DNA from 4 places in the Solibacillus sp. R5-41 genome. Region 3 is predicted to be linked to each of the others. Evidence: riboswitches for the same ligand, from Rfam matches in the RefSeq annotation. Region 3 holds a riboswitch; each other region holds the start of a gene.
What was found. A riboswitch is a leader RNA that binds a small molecule or an ion and turns the genes downstream of it on or off. The one in region 3 is predicted to bind thiamine pyrophosphate.

Region 1 (4,834 bases), 1.3 Mb from region 3:
ATTTGAGGAGCATGCACAACTCGTACAGAAAATACACAACATAAAAGAGGCCATTCAATTAAATAGTATAGTACAAGCATTGCAAGATGAAGTTTCTCAAAAACAAGAAGCTGCCGAAACTGCTCAGCAACAAGTAAAGCAAGTGGAGCAACAAATTCGCCATAACCAAGCAGCATTTATTGCGTCTACATTAGTTTCCGGAGAGGCTTGCCCAGTTTGTGGTAGTTTTGAACATCCAGCGGTGAATAATCAAGAAACAGCCGCAGTTGAAGAGAGTGTTGCGGAGGGATTGCGAAAAAATGCAGAACTTGCGATGCAAAAATACTATGAAGTGAAATCAAAGTTAGATATTGATTTAGGGAATTTACAATTAAAACAGAAGCAACTTGACGAGCAACAAGTGACGATTGATTCTCTATTTAAAAATGAGCAAACGACTGGCGAGTTGGCACAAGCATTGCAAAAAATGAAACAGCAGCAGGCGCAATTAGTAACAGAAAAGCATGCGAATGAAGAGTTAATGAAACAGTTAGATACGCTACAAACTCGCATTGAAAAAGGGCGTACTTATGTAACGAATGTGAATACGCAATTAGCTCAGGAGCAAGGGAAGTTTGAGCAAAGTGAAAAGTCAATGCTTCCACAATTTACAACAGTGCAACAAGTGAACGCAGCATTGCAGGTGGAGCAATTGAAACATGAAACGTTAAAAGGGGAAATCGAACGAGCTACGCAACATTTGCAGCAAGCACAATTAAATGAAAAAACTTGTGCGGCTAATTTCGAACATGCTAAAAAGCGGGAAATTGACCAGCTACAGGAGGAATCAAAGGCGAAATCGGAATATTTATTAGCGCTTGAAAATGCCGGATTTACAGATGAGGTGAGCTATAAAAAGTCGATTTTAGCGATTGAAGTGCAGCAACAAATGCGTCAAGAAATTGAGCAGTTCCGACAAAAAATGCATACCTTTGCTGTACAAATTGCGGAAGATTCTGCTCAATTAGCGGGGAAAGAACCTGTCGATTTAACGGCATGGGAGCAGCAAATTAATGAGTTGAATCATCAATTTGAGATGCTATATGCGGACTATAAACTGGCTGAATCATATATGGAGCAATGTCGATCAACGAAAGTCCGATTGCAAAAAGTAGCAACAGAAATTGAGCAATATAAAGGAAAGTTAATTCAAGTAGAGCAAATTTATGATGTTATTCGTGGTCAAAATGAAGCAAAAATTTCATTTGAACGTTTCGCACAAATTGGTTACTTAGAAAAAGTGACGCATGCGGCGAACGAGCGCTTGCGTATTTTATCGAACGGTCAATATTTCTTGAAGTCTACTGGACGTAAGGAAGGGAATGCACAAAGTGGGCTAAGCATTGATGTGTTTGACAGTAATACAGGACAAACCCGCGATGTGAAGACACTTTCGGGTGGAGAAAAATTCAATGCCTCACTTGCCCTTGCATTAGGGATGGCTGATGTCATTCAAAGTGTGCAAGGTAGTGTTCATATTGATACGATGTTTATTGATGAAGGCTTCGGTACTTTAGATGAGGAATCATTGAGAAAAGCGATTGATATTTTAATTGATTTGCAACAAACGGGGCGATTAATTGGCGTCATTTCACATGTTGCAGAATTAAAAGCGGCAATGCCAGCAATTTTACAAGTGCAAAAGCTAAAAGAAGGCCATAGTCGAACGGAAATTATCATAAAATAAAAACATAGAAAAACCATTTTGATTTCGTGCAAAATGGTTTTTCTGCATGTAGGAACTGTGGAAAGCTATCTTTTTGACATGTTTGTAGCCTTTAATTTTGACCTATTATCAATTATTTTTTTGACGATTGGATAAATAATTGGCGCAAATTTGATTGCAGTTTTTATTAATTTTTTTAGCTTCATAATGGAACGCTCCTTTAATTTCTTTCAGCGGAAGTAAAGTTAGTATACCCATTAATAAAAAGCCTATTAATATTAACGCATTACTTTGATTGCTTGTACAAAATTCCAAACAGCAATAGCACAGGTGAGAAGTAAGTACAAAATAAAGATAATTATCGTGAGTAAAATGGTACTTTCATTAAAAGAGAAAGCATTTGATACGAAAAGCGATGATGAAACGAAGATAACTAAAAATAGAATCCCCAAAACGAATGGGACTAATTGTGAAATAAATGCGCGCTTTGCATGTGAACGTATAGCGGTGTCTTTACTCACAAAAAATATTAGTAATGGCACAATGAATGGCGCAAAAAAGATACTTAAATAGCCAATTGCACTTAAACCTTTTGAATTATCCAAAACATTCAACTCCTTTACATTTTTATAAGGAACTATAACTAATGGTATTGATAATTTTACTATTATTGGATATAATTTATTAGTTCAAACAATTAAAAAGATGTAACCACAAGGGGTGCCGAATTTGTTGGCTGAGATTGTGCACGTAATGCACTGACTCTTTGAACCTGTAAGTTAACGCTTGCGTAGGGATGTGGATAGAAACCGACTAATAAACGATAGTCAGGCTCTGTCCTGATGTCGTTTTTTTCTATTCCTTCTCACTTTTTACATCGGAAAAAAAGGAGGAGATTTGATATGGACAAAAAGAAATTATTAATGATGGTGGAAATTGCAATCTTTGCTGCCATCGGGCTAGTACTAGACCAATACTCATTTAAATTATGGGCACAAGGTGGATCCATCAGCTTTGTCATGCTACCCATCGTATTAATGGCGATTCGTTGGGGCTTAGTAGCAGGTTTAGCAACAGGATTAATTATTGGGGTTTTACAAATGGTATTCGGTGCATTTATAGTACATTGGGTGCAGGCACTACTTGATTACGGCATTGCCTTTACAGCGGTAGGAGTTGCTGCTGTTGTACGTAAACCATTACTTGAAGCAACACAAGCATTAAACAAAGCGAAAATGACGACTTATATTGTCATCGGAATTTTCATCGGTGGATTTTTACGATTCGGTGCCCACCTTTTAGCAGGTGTTGTATTCTTTAAGGAATATGCTGGTGATGAAAATGTCTGGAAATATTCAATACTTTATAATGCTTCGTACATGCTACCGGCGACGATTTTAACAGCTGTTATAGCAGTATTATTATTCACATCCGCACCACGATTATTAAAAACATATAACTCGCTACAGCAGAAATCATCCGCTTCTATAGGTGGAAGTTCTACGTCAAACTGATGGAGCAATGTCAGCATGGAAACATCCTTTTAATCGAGGAGTAATTGATAAATTAAATAATTTAGGATGGAGGAGTGTCTCGAATATGGGATGCTCCTTTTATTATTATATAACTTGCACATATGAAACCTGCTTAAAATTAGAATGGAAGTTAACTAAGAATCCGCCGCCTCCCACGGTAGCGGCGCAAAATATGCTAAAGGTTCAGTGTGCCAAACTTACACAGAGGCTGGCCTTGCACAAAGCACACGGATGAGTAGTGCAGATTTGTGCAACAAAGCTGTTCGCCTCATGTGCTTAGCCAGCCTAAACGAGCACAAACTTTATTAGAATTTATAACAAAAAGCTTACATTAGCAGAAGGAATTCTTTAGTTCAGCTTTTATAGAGATGAAAAATAGCCACTCTTCAAGTTGTAGTAATTGAACCCTTACAACTTTTTTTAAGTATGATATAGTGTAGGGTAGACATTATTATGAGGAAGGAAGTTTAACATGATCGTTACAACTAAAGAAGAAGTCCAAGCGTTTAAAAAGATTGGTCGTATTTGCGCGGAAATTCGTGAGGCAATGAAGCTTGCGACAGTACCGGGTGTTACTACGAAGGAATTGGATGAAATTGCAGGGCGCATGTTTGCAGAAGCAGGAGCCATTTCAGGACCAAAAGGAGAATATGATTTCCCAGGATACACTTGTATTAGTGTCAATCATGAGGTAGCACATGGTATTCCAGGTTCAAAGAAAATCCAAGAAGGTGACATCGTTAATATTGACGTTTCAGGATCTTTAAACGGCTATTTTGCAGATACGGGGATTTCTTTCGTAGTTGGTGAAGGCTATGAGGACAAAGAAAAGTTATGTGCAGTAGCGAAGTCAGCGCTTGAGCGTGCGATGACAAAAGTAAAAGCTGGTTCAAAATTAAATCAAATTGGTAAGGCAGTAGAGCGTGAGGCGCGTGATCACGGTTTAACTGTCATTATGAACTTAACAGGCCACGGCTTAGGTAAATCTTTACATGAAGCACCAAACCATATTTTAAATTATTACGACGCTTGGGATACGACAATAATGAAAGAGGGAATGGTACTTGCTGTAGAGCCATTCATTTCAGCAAAAGCAGAGCACATTGTAGAATCAGGTGACGGCTGGACATTCGTAACACCAGATAAATCTTTAGTAGCCCAAATTGAGCATTCAATTATTGTAACAAAAGATAAACCAATTATTTTAACAATGTTAGAAGACTAATAAAAATCGTAACGGCATTTAAAGTCGTTACGATTTTTTTGCAATTTATCATTTTTTGGGAAATCACTTAAAGGTAATTGCTCATTGAAAATATTAATAATTGAAAAGCTAAAAGCATAAATTGGCAAGAAGAATAGTGACTTAACACCAAAATTTGTTCTTACAATAAATGCTCGCGTTCTCATTCCCAGGTTTTATTTCTGTCGCTACATGTTCTTTACAGGAAGGATTTGGTGAAGCGTAAAATTTTTTATTCCATCTGCACTATAGCTTAAAAAGTTAGAATGCTGCTTTAAATTGGAATGAAAATCTAATTAAAAATCCACCGCTACCCACTATATTAGAAAGTTTGTATCTGCAGAAGGTATT
Region 2 (4,834 bases), 1.4 Mb from region 3:
CAATCTTTAACCCTGAAAATAACGCTGGCATTGCAAACGGTAGCTCAAGCTTCCAAAATTGCTGCCATTTTGTCGCACCAGCCATTTGAAAATACTGTCGCAGTTCTGGTGTCGTTTGACGTAACCCATCCAACAGGGCAATCGCAATTGGGAAGAAGCATACTAACCCAATAATGACGACCTTTGGCATAAGCCCGAAGCCAAACCAAATGATTAATAGTGGCGCTAGCACAATCGTCGGGATATTTTGCGATATCAGGATTAATGGATAGCCAACTTTATGGACGATCGGCAGTAAATGCAATAAAATCCCTACGATAAAACCAATTAAACTTCCAGCTGTTAAACCGATGATTGTTAGCTTAACCGTTGCAATGACATGTGGTAAAAGTTCATCAGACGTTTGAAAAAGCTCCATTATGACTACAGATGGTGCAGGAAATAGCCAAACTGGTAAATCTAGTAGCCGCACGACAATTTCGGCAATGATGAATAAACTTAGTAAAAAGCCTATCGTAATGCGATACTTTTTCCAAAGGTTCATGAATCATATTTCCCCGTTAGCTTTTCGATTGATGCACCTTGTGGGTTATATAAAATTTTCACTTGAGAAATGACGCTAATTGCACCCAGTTCCACCATTTTTTCATTCATTTTTTCAATCAGTTGTAGAAGCTGTGTTAGCTCGCCTTCCATCGTTGTTTCTAAAGGACCTACGCGATAAACGACCCCAGACGCATCAATCATTGCAATGGCTGCATCGACATACGGGATCACATCTTCATACCGTTCTGTTTTCGGGATAATTTGAATACTTACTAAACTGTTGGCCATTTTTTATTCCTCCGGTAAAAATTGATTTGTAAATGCTTTTTCAGCATCTAATTCTTTTTCGATTAACTTATTTTCGAACATCCAATTCGCGTAGTTTTCCCATACGTCTAATGATTGGATTCCCCACTGTGACGCTTCTGCTTGGTACTGTTTCGATAACCAAATCGCACTGTTCACTACTAGTTCTTCATCTAATTCTGGTACGGCTTTTAATAGCATACTTGCCGCTTCTTCTGGCTCGTTAATCGCTAGTTCATAGCCTTTGCTTACGGCCTGCATAAATGCACGAACCGTTTCTTCTTCCTCGTCAATGTACTTTTCATTCGTAATAATTACCGGTGTATAGTAATCCAATTCTTTCGCATAATCTGTTAAATATAGCATATCAATAGCTTGCTCACGTAACTCCGCTTCAATGCCTGTCCAGCCGTAGTAAATCCATGCAAAATCAATATCTTGTTTCATCATATTAAAAAAGTCTGCAGAGCCGGCGTTAACAATGTCTACTTTCTCTACATCCCCATCTTCCATGCCCATTACCGTTTTTATAATGGCTTGTTCAACTGGTGAACCCCAGCCGCCATATGTTTTTCCTTCAAAATCTTTTGGTGTTTGAATCCCCGTTTCCTTTAATGATGCAAAACCCGATGTATTGTGCTGAATGATGGCTGCAATGGAAACGATTGGGACACCTTGCAATCGCGCCTGTGTAACGGATTCTTGGGCACTAATTCCGAACTGTGCTTTGCCTGTTGCAACAAGCTGATCTGCACCTGCATCCCCTGGTTGAATAATTTCAACATCCAGACCTGCTTCCTCAAAATACCCTTTTTCCTGGGCAACATATAAGCCCGTATGATTCGTATTTGGCGTCCAATCAAGCACCACTTGAACTTTCGTCAAATCTGAATCTTCTGTTTTAGCATCTTGTTGACAGCCTACTAATAGCAATGACATGCCAATAATACTTAACCATTTCCACATGTAAAAATCCTCCCTTTTTCGCCTAAGTATGTACAGATTCTTGCGTTTTTTTGCAAGATCTATCTTTCAAATGAAAAGGACTAATAGAAAAATGTAAAAAACGCCTGGTACATTGGGTACCAGGCGTCGAACAAGAAACAAATAGTTACAAAAATAAACTAAATAACAATCTACGTGTCAATGTTTCCTCCGCCGGTATTAACCAGTTCAGGTTCAAAGGGTAAGTCTCTCCATGGATCACTTTCTCAGCTAGCAACACTAGCACCCCTACATTTTTAGGTCTATGAACTTTTCAATGCCTATCGTAACGATATCCGACACATAGGTCAAGCTTAATATATCCAGTTTTCCGATTTTTCACTTTAAAAGCCTTTCGTAGTACCTGAATAAAGTGCGAATAATGGGTGATTTCATGTGAATTGGCACGTATTTCAACTTTTTCCCCTCACAAAAAAGCAACCTAAAAAACAGGTTGCTTTCCATCCTTTTATGCATATAATTTTTTCCTTTTAAAGGTTGGCTTGACCTCGGCAAATATAATGGCAACAAAAATTAACACACAGCCGAACAGCATACGCCCCGTTAATATTTCGCTGAGTAGCCATACCGAGAATATCGTACCGAATAAAGCTTCCGTTGATAGGATAATTGCGGATTTTGTTGGATTTGCATATTGCATCCCAATATTTTGACACACATACGCAACCGCCGTACAGAAAACCGCTAAGTAAAGAATAACGTAGATCCCTTCCGAAGAATATGTAGTTGGCACCTCACCAAGCACTAGGACTGAAGCAATACTTAAAATCGTCGCCGTATAAAATTGAACAATTGTTAAAGCAAGTGCATCCTCAGTTTTGACGAAAACATTTGTATAGAAAATGTCAAAGGCAAAGCCAACTGCACATAAAATGGACAGGAAATCGCCAAAATTGATTGTGAGCGAGTCTTGTAATGATAAAAAGCCAATTCCGACAATCGCCATTCCGGCAGCAATAAATTCAAAGCGATCAATGCGACGTTTATAAATGACATACGCAATGATTGGTACAATAATAACATTTAAAGCTGTTAAAAAAGCATTTTTCGAGGGTGTCGTGTACTCCAGCCCCATCGTTTGCAAAGCAAATGCGGCAAATAAGATGGCGCCAAGGACAGCACCCTTCCAAAGAACGCTTTTCGTAATTAATTTTAACTTTTTATAAAATATAACGCTTAAAATAATGGACGCTAATAAAAAGCGCCCAGCCATTAATTGAAAGACGGTCCAGTACTCTAGCCCAACAGCCATGCCGACGAAACCGCTCCCCCACATCACGGCCGTAATGAGCATCAAAATTTCGCCTTTATATTTCTGCATAAATATTCCTTCTCTCTATGAATTTATACGAATAGTTTAACAATAATCAATATTTAGTAAAAATGGAAGGAGAATTTACTAAAATCGAAAAAGTGTACAAAATTCAATGAAATTTACTGTTGGCGATTGGGTTTTGGATAAGGCAGGTAGCTTCAAATGTGCGCCTCCACTTGTTGTAGATGTATCTGTAGTTTTATAAAAAAGATTTAATCTAATCACTGAAAAAAACCCCAGTCATTAACTGAATTTTATTAACTCAACATACTGTTATTAATGAATAAAATATTGCTGTTTAATTCGGCAACGTTTTAATTTTACTAGGGTTCTTTAAAATTTAATTTCTACCGTTGTCCCAAAACCAAGTTCACTGTTAATCGTAAGCTCTCCATTATGTTCCTGAATAATATCTTTAGCTATGGCCATTCCAAGTCCAGATCCTTTATGTGCTTCTCCGGTACTGGTTCCTCGGTAATAGCGATCAAAAATTTTATCAAGTTCCTCATTCTTTATGCCTTTTCCATTGTCCTTTATAGTTATATGAGTTCGTTCACATTTCTCAATCATTACATCTATTATTACATTTTCATCATTATGAACAATCGCATTATAAATTAGATTATTGATCGCTCTTCGAAAAAGAATTTCATCAATCGCTACAGGTATATTCTCTTGATTTACATGAAACTCTATATGGCGATTAGAATAATGCGGATCATTTAAGATATCAATTACCATATTTCTTAATAAAGAAACAATATTAACCGTTTCTTTGTTTAATGATAATGCTTTATTTTTTAATCTTGTCGTTAAATTTAAATCATCCATTACCTCTTTTATATACAAAGACTTTTGTTCAATAATCTCAGCGTATTCCCTTATTTCTGATAAACTAAAGTTATAATCTGGATCTTTTATTAATTCAGCATATCCTTGTATGGAAGCTAATGGAGTTTTTATATCATGTGAAATATTTCCTATCCACTCTTCTCTCATCATCTCCAACTTCTTTCTTTCCTTTTCATTGGCTGTAAGTTGATTAGATAATAAATTGACATTATGAAAAACGTCTTTATAAACCCCTTTAGGCTCATAATGGACAGTATAATCTTTATTCGCCAGTCTTTTGATGCCATTAATGAGTATTTGTATAGGTTTTGTTAGACGTTTACTAAATAAGTAGCCAATTAATAAGGCGATGAAGATGTCTATAATAAGAACAATAGCGCCAACTTTTACTGCTTGAAATATGTCCTGATTATCAAACGAAATAAATAAGCGATTTACACTGGGATTCTCTATTCCAATAAAATAACTGTAATTATAGGATTCTTCCTTTTTATTACCAACAAATACAGTTGTATCCCCATTAATCTCCTGATATTTATAGTTTTGAATGATTTCTGATGGCGTATACTTTTCCTTTATACCTGTTGGCACCCTATAGCCATAGATTACCTTACCATTTTCGTCTAAAATTTGAATCCAAGCATTTTCTTCGACCAACGCTTTTTTTCCTTTTTCGGTAATAGTCACATGATTATTTGCTATATTTATGTTCTCTTGAAATTGTCTTGTAAATTGTTCAGGCGTTGCTTCGTTTCCTTTAAATATTGGTAAGTTAAAAGCAGACTGAGCTAGCAATAAAGCAAACATTGT
Region 3 (4,834 bases):
CACAGTAATCAAAACAATTAGGCCGACTGAGCTCGGGTACGAAAAGGATTTTACAGTTTACGTCAATGAAATCGAAAAGATCGTGAAGGAATTAGCGAGAGGTTCGTCAACTACTACTGGCTATGATCAGAAAATGGTGCTTGATAAAGAAGCGGACGACGGCAAAATTATAAAGGGCAGTCCTATGGTAATTTTAAAGGAAAGTGAATTAGTGGAAAAAATTTTGGCGGCATCTAGTAAAAATGCCACTATTGCATTACCTTTATATGTGACCGAAAGTAATTATAGTGCCGCTAATATTGAAAGCTTAGATGATGTAGTTATCGCTTCGTATACAACTTATTTTAAATCTTCTAATACAGGGAGAAATAAAAACATCGAGCTGTCGGCAAATGCGATTCATAACATTATTGTCGGAAGTGGAGATTATTTTTCGTTTAACTCGAATGTAGGTCCTAGAGATGAGGCAAATGGCTATCAACCTGCACCTGAAATTATTAATAAAAAGCTTGTAATGGGCATTGGTGGGGGGATTTGCCAAACATCTTCGACACTATTTAACGCGATTGATCAACTGCATATTGCCACGCTTGAAAGACATCATCATTCATTAGATATAGGCTATGTACCAAAAGGAAGAGATGCAACGGTTTCCTATGGCACATTGGATTACCGTTTTCAAAATATAAGCGGTGTCCCTTTTATAATAAAATCGATTTATCGTAATGGCTCGCTCACAGTAGAATTAAGAACATCAGAGGATTATATGGGGATGCTAAAAAAGAATCAATAACTTGATTCAGCAGAGCTCCTCCACTCCGATATGTGGGGATGAATAGAGGAACTTAAGCTAATAAGCGCCCCATCCTGTGGCAGCGCCAGAGAGACCAACATCGTGTTGACCCAAAGCCCCCTGCGGATGTCACATATTTTTAGTGAATTTTTTTGAGCAAGCTCAAAAAAAATCTGAACAAGAGTTATCCGAGGCGTAATTGATATTAAATAAGCAATCTGGAAGGTTTTATTTGGTTAATCAAATTGAACCTTCCCATAAACCCCGCCACCACCAACTGCAAAATATAGCTGCCCCGTTCTTGCTAAATCAATTCTTTCTGCAATTTTTTGTGGTACAACTGTCGCCAATTGAAGAACCGTTACTCGGTGTAGTATGTCCATCTCAGTACCAAATGCGGCGAGTAACTTTTCTATTATTTTTGGACCGATACCCGGTATGAAATCTAATGGTACTTGATGGATGTAGGGCGGTCTTTTTCGTTCTGTCGTATGATCGGAGGACAGCTCCTGTATGCGTTTCGCCACACCTTTAATAATTTGTTTACTCCCACAATTGAGACAGAGTTTCGCCTCATCCTGTACATGACTGCCACATTTAGCGCAAACAGTTTGATGATATTTTCCGAGTAAAGGATGTAACCCATAATTAGCGCTTATAGAGCGATTATCAATATTGTGCAATGCTTTTAACAACTCAACGAAATTTGCATCTGCTAAATATAGTTTTTGATATTCTCGCGCCATTTTACCAAGGGAGTGAGCGTCAGAATTGGTGACAAATGTATAATGTTTAAGTTCTTTTATTTTACTGACCATCTCGGTATCGGAACTAAGACCAAGTTCAACCGCATCAATCATTGCCGGATCAAATACTTCCGTTAAGCTTTGTCGCACCCCTTTCCCATATAAGCTTTTAAAAGGTGTAAACACATGTGCGGGGATGAACAAACCACCGAGTGCAGCTACTTGTTGCTGCAATGTTTTTGCATCACAATAAATACGCTGCGAGCTGAGATGTATATTTTTTACATGTTGACTCATCCAATCTGAAAAAGCCTTCATAACCGTAATTGTTGGGAAGTATGCTAACACATGAATCGGACCATGACAATTCGTATCGTAAATTTCAATTTCAGTGCCTAAAATAAGTGTTGTATTTTCATACCGCAGTCCACCGTCAGCAAGTGGTACAAGAGAACCTTGTGCTATCAATTGCGCCATTTCCTCTAATACGCCCGGTGAATGACAGTCGATAATTCCAATTAAATCGAGCCCCTTTTGTGAGCTGGCTGTTTGTAAAATATTCGTCAATGTTAATGTTTTACTACCCGTAATTTTTACTGCGCGTCCATTCAATGTGCGACCAATGTGAATATGCAAATCCGCATAATAGTTTTTTAACAAATTAACTTATCGCCACCTTTCTAAATTTAAGGATGTGTCAATAAACTTTAGTTATACGATGGAAGAATTCCTGTTTTTTTAGTTATTCTAAATGAGGATTTCCAGACCTGAAATTTGACAATTTCACAATTACCATTCCCATACCTGCACGAATTTATATGGCTATCCGTCTGCCCAATTAAATATTGGAATTGTATTGCGCATTGTCAGAAGTTGAAAAAATTCTATTGATAATGCAATGGAAAGAATGGTAGCATAAAGGTAATTAAAATATTTGCAGGGGGACGCGTATGCGTTGAGAAGGTTGAAACCTGACCCTTGGAACCTGTTCAGTTAATACTGGCGTAGGGAGCAAAGTACATAGCGATTAACACATTTCGCATTTTTTTTGTACATGAGCTCTCCTTTAAGGGGAGTTTTTTGTTTTTTTCGTGTTGGCCCAAAGCTCAGGAGTAATTGTTTTTCCAAGAAAATATTTTATTAGCGGGGGGACGCATCGGCGTTGAGAAGGTTAAAACCTGACCCTTAGAACCTGTTCAGTTAATACTGGCGTAGGGAGCAATGAGTAGGACGCTTCTTTGCTATACGCATTTAGGAGCGTTTTTTTTGTTCTTAAGCCTAACACAAGGAGGAAGAAAGATGACATTTTGTGATGAGGTAAGAAAAGAAACGGATTTATACTGGGAAGGAAGCTTTGAGCATCCATTTGTGAAAGGGCTTGTTGATGGCACGCTACCAATTGAAAAATTTAAATATTATATGATGCAAGACGCGTATTATTTAAAGCATTACACAAAAGTGCTAGCGATTGCAGCTTCGAAAGCGGAGCATAATGACGACATTTCGTATTATCTTGATATGGCACAATCTATTAACGAAGGAGAGCTTGAATTACACCGAACTGTGTTTGCAGAACTTGCTGTATCCGTAGAGGAGCTAAAAGCGTTCGAGCCTGCCCCAGCTGCTTATAATTATGTGAGCCACATGTATAATGCTGCACATAATGGAGATGTTGCAGAGGCTTTTGCAGCGATGTTCCCATGTCCGTGGTTATATCAGGAAATCGGTGAAAAATATAAAGATGCAAAACCGGGCGTTAAGCTATATGAGGATTGGATTGCGATGTATAGTGCAGACGATTTTAAAGCGACAATTGAAAAACAAAAAGCGATAATGGACCGCTATGTCAAGGAACAGCCTGAAAAAAGCGCCATTTTCAAAGCACATTTCGTGAAAAGCTGTTATTACGAATGGAAGTTTTGGGAAATGCCTTGGACATTAGAAAACTGGGAAAATGAGGTTGCTCAATATGACTATGTATAATATTCATAAAAAGAAACCGCTCGTCCACTGTATAACGAATTATGTTGTCGCAAATTTTACAGCGAATGGCTTGCTAGCAATAGGGGCATCTCCTGTCATGGCAGATGATAAGGATGAAGTGGCGGAAATGGTCGCAATGGCAGATGCATTGTTAATTAATATCGGGACAATAAATTCATGGACATTTGAGGCGATGTTGATTGCAGGAAAAAAAGCGAATGAATTAAATGTTCCGACTTTACTTGATCCTGTAGGGGTTGGTGCAACCGAATTCCGAAAAAAAATCGTTCAGCAATTGCTTGAGCAAATCCGTTTTGACGCAATCCGTTGTAATGTAGGGGAACTTGCCGCAATTGCTGGTGTGCAGTGGGAATCCAAAGGTGTCGACAGTGGAGAAGGAGACATGGATACTGTTGAAGTTGCAAAGCAAGTAGCAAAAAAATGGAATACAACGGTTATTGTAACGGGAAAAACAGACATTGTAACGGATGGTCATGTAGTGGAGCAAATTGCTGGTGGCGATGTACGGATGACTCAAATTACTGGTTCAGGCTGTTTATTGAGTGCCATTTGTAGTGCAGCACTATCTGTTGAAGGGGATAAAATAACAAATTTACAGCAAGTTTTACAGCAATATAAACAAATAGCGGCAGAGGCTAGTGGTGAAGCGCAATATATGGGATCGGTACAAGTGAGCGTATTAAATGGCCTTGAAAAATATTCATTGAGGGAACAGCTATGAATATTGTGATGACGATTGCAGGCTCGGATAGTAGTGGTGGGGCAGGTATACAGGCAGATTTAAAAACCTTTCAGGAGCTTGGTGTATACGGGACGACTGTTATTACTGCTTTAACTGCACAAAATACAATAGGAGTCTCTAATATTTTTCCCACGCCGCCTGGTTTTATTCAAGCTCAAATGGAGGCTGTATTTGCAGATTTGCCTGTAACCGCTCTAAAAACGGGGATGTTATTTTCAGCTGACATTATTGAAACGGTTGCGGAAGTTTTACAGAAAATGGACGTACAGCTTGTCGTTGATCCAGTTATGATTGCAAAGGGCGGGGCTAGTTTATTACAGCGGGAAGCGGTCGAAGCACTCAAAACAAAGTTATTACCTTTAGCAACTGTGCTGACACCTAATATTCCAGAGGCAGAAGTCATTACAGGAATGACGATTACAACTCCAACTGATATACAAGTGGCAGCACAGCAAATTTTACGACAAGGTGTGCAATGCGTTGTAATGAAGGGGGGCCATTTAGAAGGTACGGAAGCGGTAGATACCGTATTTTTCCAGGATGGCTCAA
Region 4 (4,834 bases), 1.5 Mb from region 3:
GTTGATTCATCATGAGCGGTGTACGTACTTCTTTATAATCATAGCTTGTTTGCAAACCACGCAAGAAATTTTCTAATTCGTTACGAATAATTTGGCCGTTTGCTAAATAAAATGGCATGCCTGGTGCTTCTTCCGAAAACATAAATAGTTCAAGCTCTTTTCCTAACTTACGATGGTTACGTTTTTCTGCTTCTTCAAGGAACACAAAGTATTCATCCATATCCTCTTTCGTTGCGAAAGCCACCCCGTAAATACGTTGCAACATTTGATTATTGCTATCACCACGCCAGTACGCACCTGAAATATTCATCAGTTTGAAGTGCTGCAATTTATTTGTGGATGGCACATGTGGTCCTCTACATAAATCGATAAATTCTCCTTGCTCATAAACCGTTACGCGTTCTTCTGCAGGAATTGCTTCTAGTAGCTCAAGCTTTAAATAGTCATGCACAAAAATTTGACTCGCTTCTTCTCTCGTTACTTCCTTGCGAACAACTTGGAAGTTCTCGCTTACAATCTTTTTCATTTCGCGTTCAATTACACCTAAATCTTCTGGCACTAACGTATGAGTCATTTCAATATCATAATAAAACCCGTTTTCAATTACTGGACCAACACCAAATTTTGCATTTGGATATAAACGCTTCACCGCTTGTGCTAACAAGTGCGCTGTTGAATGACGAAGTACCTCTAAGCCTTCTTTTGACGCAGCATCATACAGAGAAATTTCAGCATCCACTAGAATTGGTCGTGTCAAATCGGTTGCCGTCGTATTTACACTACCTACAATTGATTTTTTCGCTAAGCTAGGACTAATCGACTTGGCGATTTCGGTTAGCGTAACACCTTTAGCAAAACGTTTTCGTTCGCCATTCGGAAATTGAATCGTTACTTCTTGATTTGACATACTACCACTCCTTTTCTTTTTTTGGTAAATAAAAAAAACACATATTCGTCCACAAAGGGACGAGTATGTGTTTGAATACCCGTGGTTCCACCCAAATTCCTACTGTACTGTTGCATCAGTAGCTCATTGATACAGATAACGCCTGTACACGTCACTAGTTTCCTAGCACAGCTCCAAGGGAGTAAATCGATTCATCCAATCAGGAAACTTTCAGCCGGTGATTTCCCTCTCTTTTGATCTTCACTAAAACGATTCATATCCTTATCATTGCTTTTTAAATTGAAATTAGTATTTAATCTAACCTACACCTAAAATATTGTCAATAACCCATTTTCAAGAATTTACAGAAAATACATTCTACAATCGTTGCTATGATTGGATTTACTTGTTTCATAAATTGCCTTACAATAGTGCCCACATATCTCGTAAAATCCCCATATGAATGGAATATTATTTGTGCACTCTATGCAAAACACAACACGCACGATATTCTTTGTTAACTCCCAATACTTAAATATATCAACCATGGACGAAAGTATGAAATAATAAAACTTCATTTACAATGATAATATTGGTAGGTTATACTGATGGCACATTAAAAAAACTACATACCGTTTTCTGCACTAGGGGTGCCCACTTTGGCTGAGATGCGAGCTTTTGCTCCGATCCCTTATAACTCGATCAGGATAATACCTGCGTGAGGAAGTGCGGTGACTTTCCGATTTTTTCATTTTGGATAAGTGGCTGCATCTTCACGGATGTGGTCTTTTTTTATGAAAATTTTTCGGGAGGTTTTTAATATGCAATGCGGTTTAAGCCCTATCGTTGGATTTCGTTTTTCTCTTCATCCAATGACCAATGATTTTATTTCGGTAATTAAAGGTGCTCTTCTAGAAACAGATACATCAAATGTGTGGATGCATACGGATGACGTATCTACTGTTATTCGTGGAAAACAGGTGCATGTATTTAATGTGGCAAAAGCCATCACTTTACATGCTGCTAAAACGGGAGAGCATATTGCATTATCTGGTACTTTTTCAGTTGGTTGTCCAGGTGACACTGCAGGAGATGTATTTTTGGATAAAGGAGATGAAGTAGCAAATACAGATACGACGAAACAATATGTTTCCTCTCAATTTGCTCTTTATCCGATGAATAATCCTGATTATATGAATGTTATTTATAGTGAAATAGACCGTGCAAAAACGCATGGTGTTTACAATGAGTCGATGCATTATGCAAGTGGTATTCACGGAGACATACACGATGTATTTGAATTTTACGAAGAATCTTTCACACATGCACGATCGGAAAAACATAAACATCTTGTTATGACGGTTTCAATGAGTATTAATAGTCCTTCTCACGGAGGTCTTTAATATGTTGAAATCTTGGAAGCTAAAAGAGATTGTACTTATGTCTTTATTTTCTGTTGTGTTTGGTATTGTCTATTTACTATTTCTACATGCAGGAAATATTTGGGCAGGGTTTATTGGTCCTATTGCGTATGAATGGATCTTCGGCATTTGGTTTATCGTATCGATTATTTGCATGTATATTATTCGTAAACCTGGCGCAGCAGTCATTTCTGAAACAATCGCAGCAACAATAGAGGTTTTATTGGGCAATGCCATTGGTCCGCGTTTAATTCTTACAGGTCTTATTCAAGGATTGGGAGCAGAAGCAGTTTTTGCCGCAACACGCTACAAACGCTTTGACTTGTGGGTATTAATGTTAGCTGGTGTTGGCTCAGCCGTTTTCAGCTTTGTATATGGATACTTTTTAGGGGGCTTTGCCGTGTACAGCACAGGTTACGTAGCATTAATGTTAGGACTTCGCATATTAAGTGGTGCTCTAATTGCCGGTGTCGGTGGAAAAGCTTTATCAGACGGATTACTCGCTACGGGTTCACTCCGCGGATATGCCATTTCACGCTCGAAAAAAGGTGAATCACATGCCTAATGTTATCTGCTTTAACAATGTAACTTTCTCTTATCCCGACGAAGAACAGCCAATACTCGAGAATCTTTCGTTGTCCATTCGTCGCGGAGAGCGTGTTGTCATTACAGGTCCAAGCGGCTGTGGTAAAACAACCTTACTGTATTTATGTAATAGACTTTACCCTGATAATTGTGATGGCATCTTAACTGGGTCATTAGAGCTGTTCGGGAAAGACAGTTTCTCTTATATCCCTGGAGAAATAAATCGCCGGATAGCAACTGTTTTTCAAGATCCCGATGCTCAGTTTTGCATGCAAACGGTAGAGGAAGAACTTGCATTTACATTAGAAAACTTGCATATACCACGTGAAGACATGGATGGTCGTATTCACGAGGTGTTGGAATTGACGGGCTTAAGTGGGTTTCGTCACGCAATTATTCAAAAGCTTTCAGGTGGCCAAAAACAGCGAATTGCTACTGCATGTGCACTCATTATGGAGCCTGAAATTTTGTTGTTAGACGAACCGATTGCTCACTTAGACCCTTACACTGCCCTAAAATATGTGGAATGGTTGGATCAGCTACAGTTAAAACGAAAAATTACGATTGTTGCCATTGAGCATCAATTAGATCTATGGGGGGATTTTTTTGAACGAAACATCCCATTAAATAAAACTGAGGATGCTACCCCTTTACAAAAACGGAATAGCTCCATGCAAGAAGATGTTACTTTCCTTGCCAGTAGCATAAGTGCGAAACCGTTTCTCCAAGAAGTTTCTTTCACTTTAAATCGTGGTGAAATAACAGTTTTGGCTGGTCCTAATGGTAGTGGAAAGTCTACTTTATTAAAATCATTGTGTCGATTAATCCCTTCTAGTGGAACGGTTCAGCCTGAAAATTTAGGATATGTGCCACAGTCACCAGAATTTTTATTCCTAACAAAAAAAGTCCATGATGAAGTTGCATTTGGTGGGGGAAAGGATGTCGATAAAATGTTAACTCGACTAAAATTAACCCCCATTGCAGATGCCCATCCTTTTGCAGTTAGTCATGGGCAAAAGCGAAGAGTAGCGATTGCAGCAATGCTTTCGGATGGACGTGATGTGATTGTGATGGATGAGCCTACTTCCGGTCAAGATGCAGCAGCATTATCTGAGTTGTTTCAATTAATAGATGAGCGATCCCGAGCTGGAACAACATTTTTGATCGTTACACATGATATGGAGTTCGCTTATTGCATAGCCGATTCGATATTATTACTAAATAATGGGCATCTGACTGGAAAGTTTCCCGCTGCCGATGTTTGGAGAAATGAAAACCTGCAATTGGATCATCACTTACTACCACCGAAAGGATTGATGTCACGTGAAGCATGCTTTACATAAAATGAATCCTTCACTGAAATTTTTATTGTTCACAGTTTGTATGCTTACGATGGCTTTCTTTTTTGATCCGTGGACTCCGTTCGTGTTTTGTATTGGCATACTTGTGCTACAAATATTGTTTAGTCGAATTAATTGGAAAAAATGGTTGTTGTTTATGATTCCTTTTTTTGTGACGGCTTTCGGGTATTTTTGGTCAACGATTGTTTTTGCGGAAGATCAATCTGGACCTGTTATTTGGTCTTTTTGGGTACTAAACGTTACAGAAACACAGTTGCATTATGCTTTATCATTAAGTTTTCGGATCTTGGCGTTTTCAAGCCTTTCTCTCTTGTTCGCTTTTACGACGAATCCAAATACTTTTATCATGAGCTTAATGCAGCAATTAAAACTGTCTCCTAAAATTGCATATGGGGTAATGGTCGGCTACCAATTCCTACCTGTGTTAAAGGATGAATTTATTCATATTCAACAAGCACATAGATTAAGAGGAGCTACTCCAGAGAAAAATGCTTTACAACGACTTCTTGGCTTACGGAGAATTTTAATCCCTATGCTAGCAGGCGCTGTTCGTAAAGCCGAGCGAGCTGCATTTGCGATGG

Region 1: it holds a riboswitch for thiamine pyrophosphate, as region 3 does, so the genes downstream of both, thiT (energy-coupled thiamine transporter ThiT) here and tenA (thiaminase II) in region 3, are expected to answer to the same signal.
Region 2: it holds a riboswitch for thiamine pyrophosphate, as region 3 does, so the genes downstream of both, CSE16_RS10485 (ABC transporter substrate-binding protein) here and tenA (thiaminase II) in region 3, are expected to answer to the same signal.
Region 4: it holds a riboswitch for thiamine pyrophosphate, as region 3 does, so the genes downstream of both, CSE16_RS17550 (YkoF family thiamine/hydroxymethylpyrimidine-binding protein) here and tenA (thiaminase II) in region 3, are expected to answer to the same signal.

Annotation. Positions count from the first base shown of each region.
Region 1 covers NZ_CP024123.1:3,767,190-3,772,023, reverse strand. The annotation lists gene CSE16_RS18755 (AAA family ATPase) at 1-1,726, shown strand, start outside; gene CSE16_RS22270 (hypothetical protein) at 1,792-1,911, opposite strand; gene CSE16_RS18750 (magnetosome magnetite crystal formation protein family) at 1,984-2,310, opposite strand; TPP riboswitch at 2,412-2,519, shown strand; gene thiT (energy-coupled thiamine transporter ThiT) at 2,608-3,219, shown strand; gene map (type I methionyl aminopeptidase) at 3,713-4,465, shown strand.
Region 2 covers NZ_CP024123.1:2,171,765-2,176,598, forward strand. The annotation lists gene CSE16_RS10475 (ABC transporter permease) at 1-544, opposite strand, end outside; gene CSE16_RS10480 (thiamine-binding protein) at 541-834, opposite strand; gene CSE16_RS10485 (ABC transporter substrate-binding protein) at 838-1,818, opposite strand; TPP riboswitch at 1,986-2,097, opposite strand; gene CSE16_RS10490 (DMT family transporter) at 2,306-3,178, opposite strand; gene CSE16_RS10495 (sensor histidine kinase) at 3,506-4,834, opposite strand, start outside.
Region 3 covers NZ_CP024123.1:773,244-778,077, forward strand. The annotation lists gene CSE16_RS03505 (VanW family protein) at 1-793, shown strand, start outside; gene CSE16_RS03510 (endonuclease Q family protein) at 1,030-2,199, opposite strand; TPP riboswitch at 2,468-2,567, shown strand; TPP riboswitch at 2,675-2,774, shown strand; gene tenA (thiaminase II) at 2,839-3,522, shown strand; gene thiM (hydroxyethylthiazole kinase) at 3,509-4,264, shown strand; gene thiD (bifunctional hydroxymethylpyrimidine kinase/phosphomethylpyrimidine kinase) at 4,261-4,834, shown strand, end outside.
Region 4 covers NZ_CP024123.1:3,543,243-3,548,076, forward strand. The annotation lists partial or broken gene thrS (threonine--tRNA ligase) at 1-907, opposite strand, end outside; TPP riboswitch at 1,523-1,628, shown strand; gene CSE16_RS17550 (YkoF family thiamine/hydroxymethylpyrimidine-binding protein) at 1,708-2,289, shown strand; gene CSE16_RS17555 (ECF transporter S component) at 2,291-2,872, shown strand; gene CSE16_RS17560 (ABC transporter ATP-binding protein) at 2,865-4,235, shown strand; gene CSE16_RS17565 (energy-coupling factor transporter transmembrane component T family protein) at 4,285-4,834, shown strand, end outside.